3 regions of the Enterobacter sp. MGH 24 genome follow, and region 1 is predicted to be linked to each of the others. Evidence: predicted binding sites of a transcription regulator. Region 1 holds the regulator's gene; each other region holds the start of a gene.
What was found. Region 1 encodes LexA, which represses DNA repair genes until DNA is damaged. Its sites were predicted from a motif close to TNCTGTATGTACATACAGNA; they were not measured.
Positions count from the first base shown of each region.

Region 2: mutH (DNA mismatch repair endonuclease MutH) is a predicted target of LexA. The motif match lies at 2,806-2,825, and genes of this name have one in related genera.
Region 3: sbmC (DNA gyrase inhibitor SbmC) is a predicted target of LexA. The motif match lies at 3,276-3,295, and genes of this name have one in related genera.

Region 1 covers NZ_KI535657.1:1,734,403-1,739,621, forward strand. The annotation lists gene plsB (glycerol-3-phosphate 1-O-acyltransferase PlsB) at 1-1,841, opposite strand, end outside; gene L370_RS13640 (diacylglycerol kinase) at 1,996-2,364, shown strand; gene lexA (transcriptional repressor LexA) at 2,473-3,081, shown strand; gene dinF (MATE family efflux transporter DinF) at 3,145-4,482, shown strand; gene L370_RS13625 (CsbD family protein) at 4,603-4,812, shown strand; gene zur (zinc uptake transcriptional repressor Zur) at 4,882-5,219, opposite strand, start outside.
Region 2 covers NZ_KI535657.1:479,656-484,874, reverse strand. The annotation lists gene lplT (lysophospholipid transporter LplT) at 1-270, shown strand, start outside; gene L370_RS19460 (NADP(H)-dependent aldo-keto reductase) at 365-1,405, opposite strand; gene L370_RS19465 (YgdI/YgdR family lipoprotein) at 1,537-1,755, opposite strand; gene mutH (DNA mismatch repair endonuclease MutH) at 1,884-2,576, opposite strand; gene rppH (RNA pyrophosphohydrolase) at 3,260-3,790, shown strand; gene ptsP (phosphoenolpyruvate--protein phosphotransferase) at 3,803-5,219, shown strand, end outside.
Region 3 covers NZ_KI535657.1:4,409,959-4,415,177, reverse strand. The annotation lists gene L370_RS01365 (APC family permease) at 1-262, shown strand, start outside; gene sbcB (exodeoxyribonuclease I) at 390-1,826, opposite strand; gene dacD (serine-type D-Ala-D-Ala carboxypeptidase DacD) at 2,025-3,191, shown strand; gene sbmC (DNA gyrase inhibitor SbmC) at 3,311-3,784, shown strand; gene L370_RS01385 (FUSC family protein) at 3,877-4,935, shown strand; gene L370_RS01390 (DUF496 family protein) at 5,094-5,219, shown strand, end outside.

The DNA of each region.
Region 1 (5,219 bases):
GTGATGTTGTTGCGGTAGTAGGTCATCAGCACTGCCTGCTCGCGCGGCAGAATGATGATGTCGCCGATCGTGTCCTTTTCGACTTCAAACTTGTTCATCTGCAACGCGTGATCGATAAGCTCACTGGCGGTAGCAGAAGGCACGGTTGAATCAACGGAATACGGCACGTTTCGCATCATGTCCAGATAGCAATCCAGCTGCTCCGTGAGCTGTTCACGGGTCAGCGAGCGCTGACGCGAAGCCAGAAGCGCCGTACAGCACAGGTTCATGGCGTTAGCCGCACCGGCGTTGTTAATGCGCACCATCAGCTCGGACGCGATGCCGTTGACCGTTGGCGTCAGCCAGGCCGGACGAATCGCTTCAATAGGATCGATGGATTCGCGCCACTCGGGAACGTGATGGTTCAGGTACGTCATCAGCGGCATCGGTTCGCCGAAGTTCACGTAGCCCTGACCGAGATTGCGTAGCTTGCTCAAGCCGCGCAGCATCTGCGGCAGGCTCTCTTTCTCTTTGGTCGCACCGCGCAGCTCTTTGGCGTACGTGCCCACTTCCATCACGTGCTCATAGCCAATGTAGATAGGCACCAGCGTGATTGGACGGGTTCCTCCTCGCAGCATCGCCTGAATGGTCATCGACAGCGTGCCGGTCTTCGGATCGAGCAGACGTCCGGTACGGGAACGACCGCCCTCGACGAAGTACTCCACGGAATAGCCGCGGCTGAACAGCTCGCCCAGATACTCGCGGAACACGGTGGAGTAGAGCTTGTTGCCCTTGAAGGTACGACGGATAAAGAAGGCGCCCAGGCGGCGGAAAATCGGACCTGCTGGCCAGAAGTTCAGGTTGATACCGGCAGCAATGTGCGGTGGTACCAGCCCCTGATGATAGAGCACGTAGGAAAGGAGCAGGTAGTCCATGTGGCTGCGGTGGCAGGGAACATAGACAATCTCATGGCCATCATGCGCCAGCTGACGTACACGCTCGGCGTTATGAACGTTGATGCCCTGGTAGAGACGGTTCCAGGTAAAGCCGAGAATACGATCGGACAGGCGAATCATCTCGTAAGAGAAGTTCGCTGCAATCTCTTCCATCAGCGCAATGGCGTTCTGCTGGGCTTTCTCATGCGATATTTTCTTGCTGCGCGCTTCGTCTTCAACGGCGCGGGCAATCGCTTTGGAGGCCAACAGCTTGTTGAACAGATCCTGACGCGCCGGGAGACGTGGCCCTACGGCAGCCAGGCGCTGACGAGCGAAGTGCATACGCGCCACGCGCGCCAGTTTTTGCGCGATGATCTTGTCGGTGCCGTGCTCGTCCGCCATTCGACGCAGCGAAACGGAAGGGGAGAAACGCACAAAGCTGTCGCGTCCCAGCCAGGAGACCGCGAAGAACTTCTGGATGCCGTTAAGCATGCGCAGCGGCGGGTTCTCTTCACCTTTTTCACGGCCCGGGCGACGGCCAAACATCACCGATACCGGCACCATCTGCACATCCAGATCGGGGTTGCTGCGGTGCAGGTCGAGATAGTCATGGAACAGCTTGATGGACTCTTCTTTTGGCGTGTAGTAGGTAAACACGCGCGGCCCGCCGTGAATGAACACGTAGCGCGGCAGCAAAGTGCCGTCAACTTCAAGCGGTTCAAGCGGGTCAGGTAAGTCATGCGCCAGACACTGGGCGCGAAGCGTCAGTAAGTCTGCCTTCGAGTTATAAGGCAAAACGTACATAATAGGACGCGACGTATCGAGCCCCAATTCCAGCGCGGGTTCTGCTGGGATAGACTTGCTTTTTACCAGGATGCTTAATGGTAAATTAAGTAATTTGTAGTAAATTCGTGGCCAGCCGGACATAAACGATGTAAAGCCTCTGGTTAATAATGCAATTGCGGCGCAAGGATAACAGAAAGCGCGCAAAATTTCTGTTGTTACCCGTCATACTTCAGGCTGTAGCGAAACGCGCTACAGTTCCTGTTACTGACGCTTTTTTTCTTAAAAGGTTCTTTTAATGGCCAATAATACCACTGGGTTAACGCGTATCATCAAAGCCGCTGGCTATTCATGGAAAGGGTTCCGCGCTGCGTGGATCAACGAAGCCGCCTTTCGCCAGGAGGGCGTCGCCGCTATCATCGCGGTGATTATCGCCTGTTTCCTTGATGTTGATGCTATTACCCGCGTACTGCTTATCGGTTCCGTGCTTCTGGTGATGATAGTGGAAATTCTTAATAGCGCTATTGAGGCCGTTGTTGATCGCATTGGTTCAGATTTCCACGAGCTTTCTGGCCGCGCAAAAGACATGGGCTCTGCTGCCGTGTTGCTGGCGATTATCACTGCCGTTATCACCTGGGTCACACTGCTTTGGTCACATTTCCGATGAGCCTCGAGGAATAATTAAGTCCCTGGTTTTTTGTGCAGTTTTTGGTTCCAAAATCGCCTTTGACTGTATATACTCACAGCATAACTGTATATACACCCAGGGGGCGGAATGAAAGCGTTAACGACCAGGCAGCAAGAGGTGTTTGATCTCATCCGGGATCATATCGGCCAGACGGGTATGCCACCCACGCGTGCGGAAATCGCGCAGCGTCTGGGCTTCCGTTCTCCGAATGCTGCCGAAGAGCACCTGAAAGCGCTGGCGCGTAAAGGCGTGATTGAGATTGTTTCCGGCGCGTCACGCGGTATCCGCCTGCTGGTGGAAGAAGAGACGGGCATTCCGCTGGTGGGGCGTGTTGCTGCCGGTGAGCCTTTACTGGCACAGCAGCATATTGAAGGCCACTACCAGGTCGATCCGGCCATGTTTAAACCGAGCGCGGATTTTCTGCTGCGCGTCAGCGGTATGTCGATGAAAGACATCGGCATTCTTGACGGCGATCTGCTTGCGGTGCACAAAACGCAGGATGTGCGTAACGGCCAGGTGGTTGTCGCGCGCATTGATGATGAAGTCACCGTCAAGCGTCTGAAAAAACAAGGTAACACCGTTCAGTTGCTGCCTGAAAACAACGAGTTCTCGCCGATTGTGGTCGATCTCCGCGAACAGAACTTCTCTATCGAAGGACTGGCGGTTGGGGTCATTCGCAACGGTGAATGGCTGTAACCTCTTCCTGTCAGGCTATGGCGCCGCTGTAGCCTGCTTCGTTTCCCACTCCCGGTATTTTTCATGTCACTGCTGACGGCATCCGATAAGGCATTGTGGCGTCTTGCTCTGCCGATGATTTTCTCCAATATTACCGTGCCCTTGCTGGGTCTGGTCGATACTGCCGTTATTGGTCATCTTGATTCCCCGGTTTATCTCGGCGGCGTGGCAATTGGTGCGACGGCAACCAGCTTCTTGTTTATGCTGCTGCTCTTTTTACGCATGAGCACCACCGGACTCACAGCCCAGGCTTATGGTGCAAAAGATCCGCTGCGTCTGGCGCGAGCACTGGTCCAGCCGCTGATCCTTGCGCTTGGTGCGGGGGCGTTAATCGTTTTATTACGTGCGCCCCTGATCGACCTTGCGCTCCATGTTGTTGGCGGCAGCGAGGCGGTACTGGCGCAGGCGCGACGTTTCCTTGAGATCCGCTGGCTCAGCGCGCCCGCCTCGCTGGCTAACCTGGTTCTGCTGGGTTGGCTACTGGGCGTTCAGTATGCCCGTGCGCCAGTCATTTTGCTGGTGGTAGGCAACCTTCTCAACATTGTGCTGGATGTCTGGCTGGTAATGGGCCTGCATATGAACGTGCAGGGCGCGGCGCTGGCGACGGCAATTGCCGAATACGGAACCTTTATTATTGGTCTGTGGATGGTCTGGCGCGTGCTGGCGATGCGCGGCATCTCCCTGGCGTTGCTCAAAACCGCATGGCGCGGCAATATCCGTAAGCTGCTGGCGCTTAATCGTGACATCATGCTGCGCTCGCTGTTGCTTCAGCTCTGCTTCGGCGCGCTGACGGTTTTCGGGGCCCGGCTGGGGCCAGAAATCGTTGCGGTCAACGCGGTATTGATGACGCTACTGACCTTTACCGCCTATGCGCTGGACGGGTTTGCCTATGCGGTAGAAGCGCATTCCGGGCAGGCGTACGGCGCACGCGAAAGCGGGCAGCTTCGGGACGTCTGGCGGGCAGCCTGCCGTCAGTCGGGACTGGTGGCGCTGGCATTCGGTCTGCTTTACGCCTGCTTTGGTGAGCAGATCGTTGCGTTACTTACGTCTATCCCAGCGCTGCGCGAGCTGGCGAGTCACTATCTCATCTGGCAAGTCATCTTACCGGTGGTCGGCGTCTGGTGTTATCTGCTGGACGGCATGTTTATTGGTGCGACGCGCGGAGCGGAAATGCGCAACAGCATGGCGGTCGCGGCGGCAGGGTTTGGTCTGACGCTGTTGACGCTTCCCTGGCTGGGTAATCACGGTTTGTGGCTGGCCCTGGCCGTTTTCCTCTCGCTGCGCGGGATATCGCTGGCGTTTATCTGGCACCGCCACTGGCAAAACAATACCTGGTTTCCCTCGCGCCACGATATATCGTGACGGTTAAAGATTCCGAATATGAAATCAACCACCGAGTCCTTAACTACAATAATTATCACGTCCAGCAGAAAAGAACGTAACGGACGTTACGACCCGACGCTTAACTAAGAGGACACGATGATGAATAAAGACGAAATCGGCGGCAACTGGAAGCAGTTCAAAGGTAAAGCGAAAGAACAGTGGGGTAAGCTGACTGATGACGATATGACCGTCATTGAAGGTAAACGCGATCAGCTTGTCGGTAAAATCCAGGAGCGTTACGGCTACGCAAAAGACCAGGCGGAAAAAGAAGTGGGCGACTGGGAAAAACGCAACGACTACCGCTGGTAACCGGGCTATACCCGAAAGTACAAGGAAGTACACCCTGAGGGCGGCCATGTGCCGCCTTTGCTTTTACCGCTAACGCGGTTTTTTCTTCACCAGAATAGAGTGGTCATGCTGGCATGCGTCCTGATGACGACAGGCTTCCACTTCAACGCACGCAGAGCACAGCCCGTGCGCTTCAATTACATTATGGCGCAGGGCAAAACCCATTTTCGCTGCCAGCGTATGCATAATATCTTCCACACCTTCCGCAGCCTCTTCTTTCACCACGCCACAGCGGTCACAGATAAACATGGCCGATGTATGCGTTGGCTGATCGAAAAGGTGGCATAGCACATAGCTGTTGGTGGATTCAACCTTATGCACGAACCCTTGCTCAAGCAGGAAATCCAGCGCGCGATACACCGTCGGTG
Region 2 (5,219 bases), 1.3 Mb from region 1:
TATGCTCTGCTCATCCTGATTGGTATTCTGGGCGGTTTCTTCGTAGTGCCGCTGAACGCGTTGCTGCAGGAACGTGGCAAGCAGACCGTCGGGGCGGGGAATGCTATCGCGGTACAAAACCTGGGTGAAAACCTGGCGATGCTGTTGATGCTGGGGCTCTACTCGCTGGCGGTAAAAGTGGGTGTGCCGGTAGTGGGGATTGGCGTCGGGTTTGGTGGGCTATTTGCGCTGGCGATTGCGGGTTTGTGGATCTGGCAGCGTCGGCGCTGATGTATATAGCCGGGTGGCGGCTTCGCCTTACCCGGCCTACGTTTGCGCACCTGTAGGCCCGGTAAGCGTAGCGCCACCGGGCAAAAGCATCAGGCTACGGCGCAGGATATGTATAAACCTGATGCACCGCTTCAATCTCCGCTAACACCTCTTCGCTCAGGTTGAGGTGGAAACTCTCAATATTGGTTTTCAACTGTTCCATGGTGGTCGCGCCCAGCAGGGTGCTGGCAACAAACGGCTGACGGCGCACGAAGGCCAGCGCCATCTGCGCAGGGTCAAGACCGTGACGCTTTGCAATATCCACGTAGGCTGCAACGGCTTTCTGCGTCTGCTCGCCGCTGTAGCGGGTAAAGCGGCTAAAGAGGGTGTTACGCGCTCCGGCCGGCTTCGCGCCGTTCAGGTATTTCCCCGTCAGCGTGCCAAAGCCGAGACAGGAATAGGCGAGCAGCTCCACTTCTTCATACTGTGTTACTTCTGCCAGGCCTACCTCATAGCTACGGTTAAGCAGGCTGTACGGATTCTGGATGGTGACGATACGCGGCAGATCGTGTTTATCTGCAAGGTGCAGATAACGCATTACGCCAAAGGCCGTTTCGTTGGAAACGCCAATGTAGCGGATTTTTCCCGCGCGCTGGCACTCAGTCAGCGCCTCCAGCGTTTCCAGCAGCGTTACGGCGGGGGCGCTCTCATTCCAGCTATAGCCGAGCTTACCAAAGCAGTTGGTTGGGCGCTGCGGCCAGTGCACCTGATACAGATCGAGATAGTCGGTTTGCAGGCGCTTCAGGCTGGCGTCCAGCGCGGCGCGGATATTCTTGCGATTGAGGATCTGATTTGGGCGGATCCCGGTATCGTTGTTGCGCGCAGGGCCACTGACTTTTGAGGCAATCACCAGCTTTTCACGGTTACCGCGTTTTGCCAGCCAGTTACCGACGTAGGTTTCGGTAAGTCCCTGCGTTTCCGGACGTGGCGGAACAGGGTACATCTCTGCGACATCAATCAGGTTAATGCCCTGGCTGACGGCGTAATCGAGTTGTGCATGGGCATCGGCTTCGCTGTTTTGTTCACCAAATGTCATCGTGCCCAACCCCAGTTGGCTTATTTCCAGAGCGCTGTGGGGGATACGGTGATAATGCATAGCCGGCTTCCTCAGTAGACTTATAGACCGCGTCAGGGCGTGCCCGACAAAGGAATATAAACATGGCAGAGGGGAAGCAAAAGGGGAAGAAAAAAATCAAAAAGGCCAGCAAGCGACTGACCTCTCTCTAATTATCGCTCGATAATTTGCGATACTTCGTCGCGATTGATCTGCATTTTATTGCCTTCCTGGTCGCGGTAGCTGACCAGACCGGTATCATCGTCGACTTCGGGTTTGCCGTCGGTCAGGATCATTCGACCATCTTTTGTCGCCATAACGTAATCGCTGCTACAGCCCGATACGGCAAACGCTAAACCGACTGCTGAAACTAACACTGCCCATTTTTTCATCGTTATCGTCCTCATCTGGCGCGTATCAAATCATAATCTAGTATTAACCCGATATGGCGGCTTGAGGAAGCGGTAAAATCTTAAAAAGCAGTCGATTATGTTTGAGAGCTCTCAAAATAAGTAAAAAACTATGTTTTTAACAGGAAATGACGTGCCAGAAGTGCGCCGGTGAAATTCTTTTTGAGATAAAAACCGCGCGGCAACGTCAGGATCGGCTCACCCTGCGCGCCGATTGCCTCGGTAAGCGCTTTGCTGTTGGCTGCTTTCGGGCGCAGCTGTAATACTTCTCCGTGTCGGGCGGTGATGCGCTCTACCTGCCCAAGCACAATCATGTCCATCAGTTCCTCCCAGTCCAGCCGCAGCTGATGCTCTTCGTCGTCGTTCGGGCTCCAGAGCAGCGGCGCGCCAACGCGACGCTCAGCCAGAGGGATCTGACGCTCACCTTCAACCGGTACCCACAGCACGCGCTTCAGCTTGTGGCGAACGTGGCTGGATTCCCACGTCACGCCGGTGTTACCAGTTAATGGCGCAACGCAGACGAAGGTGGTCTCCAGGGGCTTGCCCTGGCTGTCTATTGGGATGGTTTTTAATTCCACGCCAAGTGCTGCAAAATCCTGCTCGGGTTTGCTCCCTGCGCTGGCACCCAGCCAGAGTTCAAGCAGCATGCCGATCCAGCCTTTATCCCGCTTCAGATCCTTCGGGATCTGAAGCCCTGCCATTGCCGCCAGCTCGCCAAGCGAAAAGCCAGCCAGTCGCTGTGCCTGCTGTAGCAGCTGGCCCTCGCTGGACGGTGGTGAGAGCAAGGGTGTAAGCGGATGCATGAAGGTAACCTTTTGATTAAAAAACAAGCTAAGAAATTGTCCCCTGTGGATAGAGTTTAACTATTTCTGTACCAATATTCCATGTCTATGATTTATAGGTTTTTTTATTGGCTTGAAATCGTTTCACCTGAGGCATAAAACCGGTTGTTCAAATCTGGTCACTGACAATGAACAGGATCTTACACCATGTTATCCACAGAAAAATGGGATAACTGGGCATAACCCTGACTACTGTTTCAATTTACAGCCTTGACGTGCGATGAAAATCGAATTTTCAAACAAATTGTGACTAACTTATTGGCACAATCTGTGGATAAAACCGACGCTGTTCGATCTTTCATCAGCACGACGATCCCTGATGTGACGATCGTCACGCTATTCTGTTTTGTGTACATGAAAATGCATTTAACTATATGAAAATAAATATATTATTGAGTTAAGGTAAAAGTGAGAGCACGGCGGTGTTTTAGGTTGTTCATCGGTAATCAGACACTTCTTCACAACTATATCCACAGAAAAGGTGAATAAAATTCCCTTTGCTGACTCTCATCTGTTTATAACTCAGCACTTATTTGTGAGTTATTCAAATGTTATTAGGCTGTAGCCCTGTAAGAGAGTGGTTTACCGCCTCCCTGTAGTGTGAAACAATCATTCATATATAAGGTTTAGTTTGGGGTAGTCCGGTGATTGATGACGATGGCTACCGCCCGAACGTAGGAATAGTAATTTGTAATCGTCAGGGCCAGGTAATGTGGGCCCGGCGATATGGTCAGCACTCCTGGCAGTTCCCGCAAGGCGGGATCAATCCGGGAGAGTCCCCAGAACAAGCGATGTACCGGGAGCTTTTTGAAGAGGTCGGTTTAAGCCGGAAAGATGTTCGCATCCTGGCTTCGACCCGCAACTGGTTGCGTTACAAGTTACCGAAACGTTTGGTGCGTTGGGACACAAAGCCGGTTTGTATCGGCCAGAAACAGAAGTGGTTTCTGTTGCAGTTGGTGGGCAACGATTCAGACATCAATATGCAAACCAGCAGTACGCCGGAGTTCGATGGCTGGCGCTGGGTGAGCTATTGGTATCCTGTTCGTCAGGTCGTGTCATTTAAACGCGATGTTTACCGTAGGGTGATGAAAGAGTTTGCAAGTGTGGTAATGCAGCTTCAGGAGATCCCGCCTAAGCCGCAGAGCGCACCTGCCTGGCGACGAAAAAGAGGTTAAGCTACGCAAATCATGCTCACCCGCTTGCGAGAAATAGTCGAGAAGGTGGCCAGTGCTCCGCGTCTGAACGAGGCGCTGAATATTCTGGTCACTGACATCTGTCTTGCGATGGAGACCGAGGTCTGTTCGGTGTATCTGGCCGACCACGATCGGCGCTGCTATTACCTGATGGCGACCCGTGGTTTGAAAAAACCACGTGGACGCACCGTAACGCTGGCATTTGATGAAGGTATCGTCGGTCTGGTTGGCCGGCTGGCTGAACCTATCAACCTTGCTGATGCACAAAAACACCCCAGCTTTAAATACATCCCTTCCGTAAAAGAAGAGCGCTTCCGCGCTTTCCTTGGCGTGCCGATTATCCAGCGTCGCCAGCTGCTTGGCGTGCTGGTCGTCCAGCAGCGCGAGCTACGTCAGTACGATGAAAGCGAAGAGTCTTTCCTCGTCACGCTGGCCACGCAGATGGCGGCGATCCTCTCCCAGTCCCAGCTTGCCGCGCTCTTTGGTCAGTATCGCCATACGCGCATTCGTGCCCTTCCGGCCTCGCCAGGCGTGGCGATAGCGGAAGGCTGGATGGATGCCACCCTGCCGCTAATGGAGCAGGTTTACGAAGCCTCAACGCTTGATGAAGCGCTTGAGCGCGAGCGTCTTACCGCCGCGCTGGAAGAGGCGGCGAATGAATTTCGGCGTTACAGCAAGCGCTTTGCCGCAGGCGCGCAAAAAGAGACGGCAGCGATCTTTGACCTCTATTCGCACCTGCTCTCCGATGCGCGTCTGCGTCGCGAGCTTTTTGCGGAGGTGGATAAAGGCTCGGTCGCGGAGTGGGCGGTTAAGAAGGTCATCGAAAAATTTGCCGACCAATTTGCGGCACTAACCGACGGTTACCTGAAAGAGCGGGCTGGCGATCTCCGCGCCCTGGGTCAACGTCTGCTGTTCCATCTCGACGACACCATTCAGGGGCCGAATGCCTGGCCAAAACGGTTTGTTCTGGTCGCCGATGAACTCTCGGCAACGACGCTGGCTGAACTGCCCCAGGACAGGCTAGCCGGTGTGGTGGTGCGCGATGGTGCCGCCAACTCGCATGCCGCCATTATGGTGCGCGCGCTGGGTATCCCAACCGTTATGGGGGCCGATATCCAGCCCTCGGTGCTGCACCGCCGTACGCTGGTAGTTGACGGCTATCGCGGTGAGCTGCTGGTCGATCCTGAGCCGGTTCTGCTCCAGGAATACCAGCGTCTTATCAGCGAAGAGAATGAATTAAGCAAGCTGGCGGAAGATGACGTTAACCTGCCCGCACAGCTAAAGAGCGGAGAGCGGATCAAAGTCATGCTCAACGCCGGTTTAAGCCCTGAGCATGAAGAAAAGCTCGGCAGCCGCATCGACGGTATTGGTTTATACCGTACTGAAATCCCGTTCATGCTACAGAGCGGTT
Region 3 (5,219 bases), 2.7 Mb from region 1:
GCTGGTGGCGTTCACCTTCGTTAACCTCTCCGTGATCTCGCAGTTCTGGATCCGTGAGAAGCGCAACAAAACGCTGAAAGACCACTTCAACTATCTGGTGCTGCCAGTGTGTGGTGCCCTGACCGTGGGCGCGCTGTGGATTAACCTGGAAGAGAGCTCTATGGTTCTGGGTCTGATCTGGGGTGCTATCGGTTTGGTTTACCTGGCCTGCGTCACGAAGAGCTTCCGTAATCCGGTTCCTCAGTACGAAGACGTTGCATAATGACTCGCCGGGTGGCGCTAGCGCTTACCCGGCCTACAAAAAAACACACCCGTAGGCCCGCGTAAGCGCAGCGCCACCGGGCAAAAAAACCGGAGACTATCGTCTCCGGTTTTTTTATCTGGGAATTTCAGACTATCTCTTGCGCGTACTGGAACAGGGATTTCAACAGCGCCTGTTTTTCAGCATTCCCTTCATACTGGCCATAAAGCATTTCCAGCTCCTGGGCATAGCTATTAAGGAACTCAGGGGTAAAGACATTGCGACGATGCTGCAGCCAGCGATCCTGCTCTGCCTCGTCCAGCGTGCCGGGATAGTTACGCGCGCGGTAATTAAACATCAGCTTTTCGATGCGTTTATCGGCGAAGGTAATATCCAGCGCCGGTAAATTACGCGGCTCGGTTTGCAGAACGATATTCATCGCCGCGCGATCGGCATCGCTGAAGAAGCCGTTATAGAGCTGGGCATCAACGTTGTCAGACGGAACGAACGGCTCCGCCTCGGCAAAGATGGCGACCACCTTCTCGCGCACCTGCGGGTTATCGCGCAGCACTTTCAGGTTATCGAGGCAGTGCTGCCGGTTTATGCCCAGTCTGTCCGCATCTTCCGGACGCAGCGTATTCGCCTGCGCCAGGACCGGACATTTATTGATATGCACCAGTTTGACCGGTACCGCAGGCAGATCCCCGAGTTCATTTTTTGGGGTATAAAGCCGTTCGCGAAGGGTATCGCTGTCAAGCTCCAGCAGCGGTGAAATATCACCGGCCAAATCCACCATGATGACCGCATTACGGTTATCCGGATGCCAGGCCAGTGGGGCGACCCAGCTGGTATTGCCGCGCCAGGCGCCAAACATGCCGGAAATATGCACCAGCGGCTTCATCTGCGGCACATCAATCAGCGTGGTTAATTTTTGTTTACTGCGGTGGCTCAGCAGATACTCAAACAGCCTGGGCTGCGCGTTTTTCACCAGCTTCGCCATGGCAATGGTGGCATAGACGTCCGCCATCGCGTCGTGGGCATTGCTGTGCTCGATTCCGTTGGCGCGCGTCAGGTGTTCCAGCCGGAAGCTGGTCAGCCCTTCCTCATTTTCCGGCCAGTTAATGCCTTCAGGACGCAGGGCATAACAGGCGCGCATGATGTCGAGCAAATCCCAGCGTGAATTGCGGTTCTGCCAGCTCCAGGCATAGGGATCGTAGAAGTTGCGATAGAAGATGTTGCGCGTCACTTCGTCATCGAAGCGGATGTTGTTGTAACCGACCACGCAGGTATTGGGGACGGTAAACAGATCGTGAATGCGTCGGGCGAATTCTGCCTCGGTAACGCCTTTTTCCCGCGCTTCCTGAGGGGTGATCCCGGTGACCATGACCGCCCCGGGCTGCGGCAGGTAGTCATCAGCCGGTTTGCAGTAAAAGACCTCAGGCTCGCCAATGATGTTGAATTCGTCGTCGGTACGGATGGCGGCAAACTGCGCCGGTCGGTCCAGCGCCGGGTGTGTGCCAAAGGTTTCGTAGTCGTGGAACAAAAAAGTCGGGCGAGCGGCAGAGTCAGACACCAGTAATACCATCCTGTTAAAAAATGACGTCACTATGGTAAACGATCGTGCGGTTCAGACCGAATAAAAAGCACCGTCATGGCGCAAATTTGCGCGCCAGCTTCAGGAAAAAACCTGCGTTCTGTCACATTTTTTTGCAATTAAGCCAGGTAACGACATCAGAACTCCCGTAAAAAGGTCATCGATTTTTAATGACCTGAGGATATACCGTTGAAACGCCGTCTGTTTATTGCTGTTTCTTTACTCGCTTCGAGTGTCTCATCTGCTTTTGCGGCCGAACCACTGGATTTTTCGCCGCAGCCTCCGGCCATTCAGGCTGGCGCCTGGGTGCTGATGGACTACACGACTGGTCAGATTTTAACGGCGGGCAACGAACATCAACAACGTAATCCGGCGAGCCTGACCAAGCTGATGACGGGATATGTGGTTGATCGGGCCATTGATAGCCACCGCATTACGCCGGACGACATTGTTACCGTAGGACGTGACGCGTGGGCAAAAGGCAACCCGGTTTTTGACGGCTCGTCGCTCATGTTCCTGAAAGAGGGCGATCGCGTCTCCGTGCGTGACTTAAGCCGCGGTCTGATTGTCGATTCCGGCAACGACGCCTGCGTGGCGCTGGCCGATCACGTGGCGGGCGGTCAGCCGCAGTTTGTAAAGATGATGAATGACTACGTGCAAAAGCTGAACCTGCGCGATACGCACTTTGAAACCGTACACGGGCTGGACGCGCCGGGCCAGCACAGCTCGGCGTATGACCTGGCCGTACTCTCCCGGGCCATCATCCACGGCGAGCCTGAGTTTTATCATATGTACAGCGAAAAGAGCCTGACCTGGAACGGAATCACCCAGCAGAACCGTAACGGCCTGCTGTGGGATAAGACCATGAACGTTGACGGGCTTAAAACTGGCCACACGTCTGGCGCGGGCTTTAACCTGATTGCTTCCGCCGTTGACGGCCAGCGTCGTTTAATCGCGGTGGTCATGGGGGCGGACAGCCCGAAAGGGCGTGAGGACCAGGCCCGAAAGCTGCTGCACTGGGGGCAGCAGAATTTCGATACGGTGCAGATCCTGCATAACGGTAAAAAAGTGGGGACAGAGCGAATCTGGTACGGCGATAAGGAGCAGGTGAAACTGGGCACTGACCAGGACTTCTGGCTGGCCCTGCCGAAAGCGGAGGTGCCGAACATCAAAGCCAAATACGTTCTGGATAAAAAAGAGCTGGAAGCACCCATTGCTGCGCATCAGCGGGTCGGGGAGATCCAGCTCTATGACCGCGACAAAGTGGTAGCGCACTGGCCTCTGGTGACGCTGGAAGCCGTTGATAAAGGCGGCCTGTTCTCACGCCTGAGCGATTATCTGCACCACACGCTCTAACGGCAGATGAGCAGACTGGCAGGGTTGCGAGTCTGCTCACATAATAAACACTTCACGTTTGCTGAACGCTCATAATCCGCTTTATAGTGTATATATACACAGTAATAAATGGAGGCAGCATGGACTACAGCATCAAGCAGCAAAAGAAACGTAAGATTGCCGGTTTTCATTTGGTCGGACCGTGGGAAAAAACGGTAAAACAGGGCTTTGAACAGCTGGTGATGTGGGTGGACGGGCGCCACATTGAGCCGCTGGAGTGGGTTGCGGTCTACTACGATAACCCGGATGAAGTCCCGGCGGAAAAACTGCGCTGCGATACGGCGGTTACGGTACCGGATGATTTCGTTATCCCGGAAAACAGCGAAGGCGTCATGATGACGGAAATCGCGGCCGGGGATTATGCCGTGGCGACGGCGCGCGTGGAAAACTACGACTTCGCCACGCCGTGGTATCAGTTCTTTAATTCCCTGCTGCAGGACAATAAGTACCAGATGGCGCTTAAACCCTGCTTCGAGCGCTATCTCAATGATGGCAATGCAGACGGTTACTGGGATATCGAGATGTATATCGCGGTAGAGCATAAAACGGCTTAAGCCTGCTAAATGAAGGGTTTTTCAGCCGGGAGCGATCCGCCCGGCTGAAAACACAGTACAATTGTGATTTGCCGTGTAGCTGGAGAGCGGGTGTGCGTCCCGACAAATCATTAACCCCTTTTGAAATTCGGTTGTACAAACATTACCGCGTGGTGCACGGGTGCCGCATCGCGCTGGCTTTCGTGTTGACGTTTGTGCTGGTCCGTTTGCTGGATGTTCCGGAAGGAACATGGCCGCTGATCACGCTGGTGGTGGTGATGGGGCCCATCTCGTTTTGGGGAAACGTTGTTCCGCGCGCCTTTGAGCGCATTGGCGGGACCGTTTTAGGCTCGGCCCTTGGGCTTATCGCCCTGAAGCTGGAGCTCATCTCATTTCCCGTGATGCTGGCATGGTGCGGTGCCGCCATGTTCCTGTGCGGCTGGCTGGCGTTGGGCAAAAGACCCTATCAGGCGCTGCTGATCGGAATTACGCTCGCGGTGGTTGTCGGTGCGCCCGCCGGGGATATGACCACGGCGCTGTGGCGAAGCGGGGATGTCATCCTGGGGTCACTGCTGGCCATGCTCTTCACCGGTATCTGGCCGCAGCGTGCTTTTCTGCACTGGCGTATTCAGATGGCGAACTACGTCACCGCCTTTAACCGCGTCTATCAGGCCGGTTTTTCCCCGAATCTGGTTGAGCGTCCCCGGCTGGAAAAGCATCTGCAAGCGATCCTCAACGACGTGGTCAAAATGCGCGGCCTGATCACGCCCGCCAGCAAAGAAACCCATATTCAGAAAGCGATTTTTGAAGCTATCCAGACGGTAAGCCGCAATCTGGTCTGTATGCTTGAACTGCAGATCAACGCCCACTGGGCCTCTCGTCCCAGCCATCTGTTGATGCTCAACGCGCAGACCCTCAAAGAGACCCAGCAGATGACGCAGCAAACGCTGTTGACCATCGCCCATGCGCTCTACGAAGGGAACCCGCAGCCGATACTGGCCAACAGCGAGCGGCTGAATGAGATCGTCGCGGAGCTGAAGCAGCTAATCAATGAGCGCCAGAGCGATAACGTGGCGGAAACGCCTATCCATGGCTACGTCTGGCTGAGCATGGAACTGGCGCGGCAGCTTGAGCTGCTATCGCACCTTATTTGCCGGGCGCTGCGCAAATAAAAGGCGTATGTGACGGCTGCTGCTTCGATTCAGCAGCAATTGGGGTTATGATAGCTTTAAACGATATACTCATTGTCATTCGCAGCCGCTGTCAGTAAGGTTATTGTTACAACGGTTGCCTTAACGAATCCGAATCTCACATTATCAGGGGTGTAAAAATGGAAACTACCAAGCCTTCGTTCCAGGATGTTCTGGAATTCGTCCGCCTGTTCCGCCGCAAAAACAAACTGCAGCGTGAAATCCAGGACGTTGAGAAGAAGATCCGTGACAACCAGAAGCGTGTT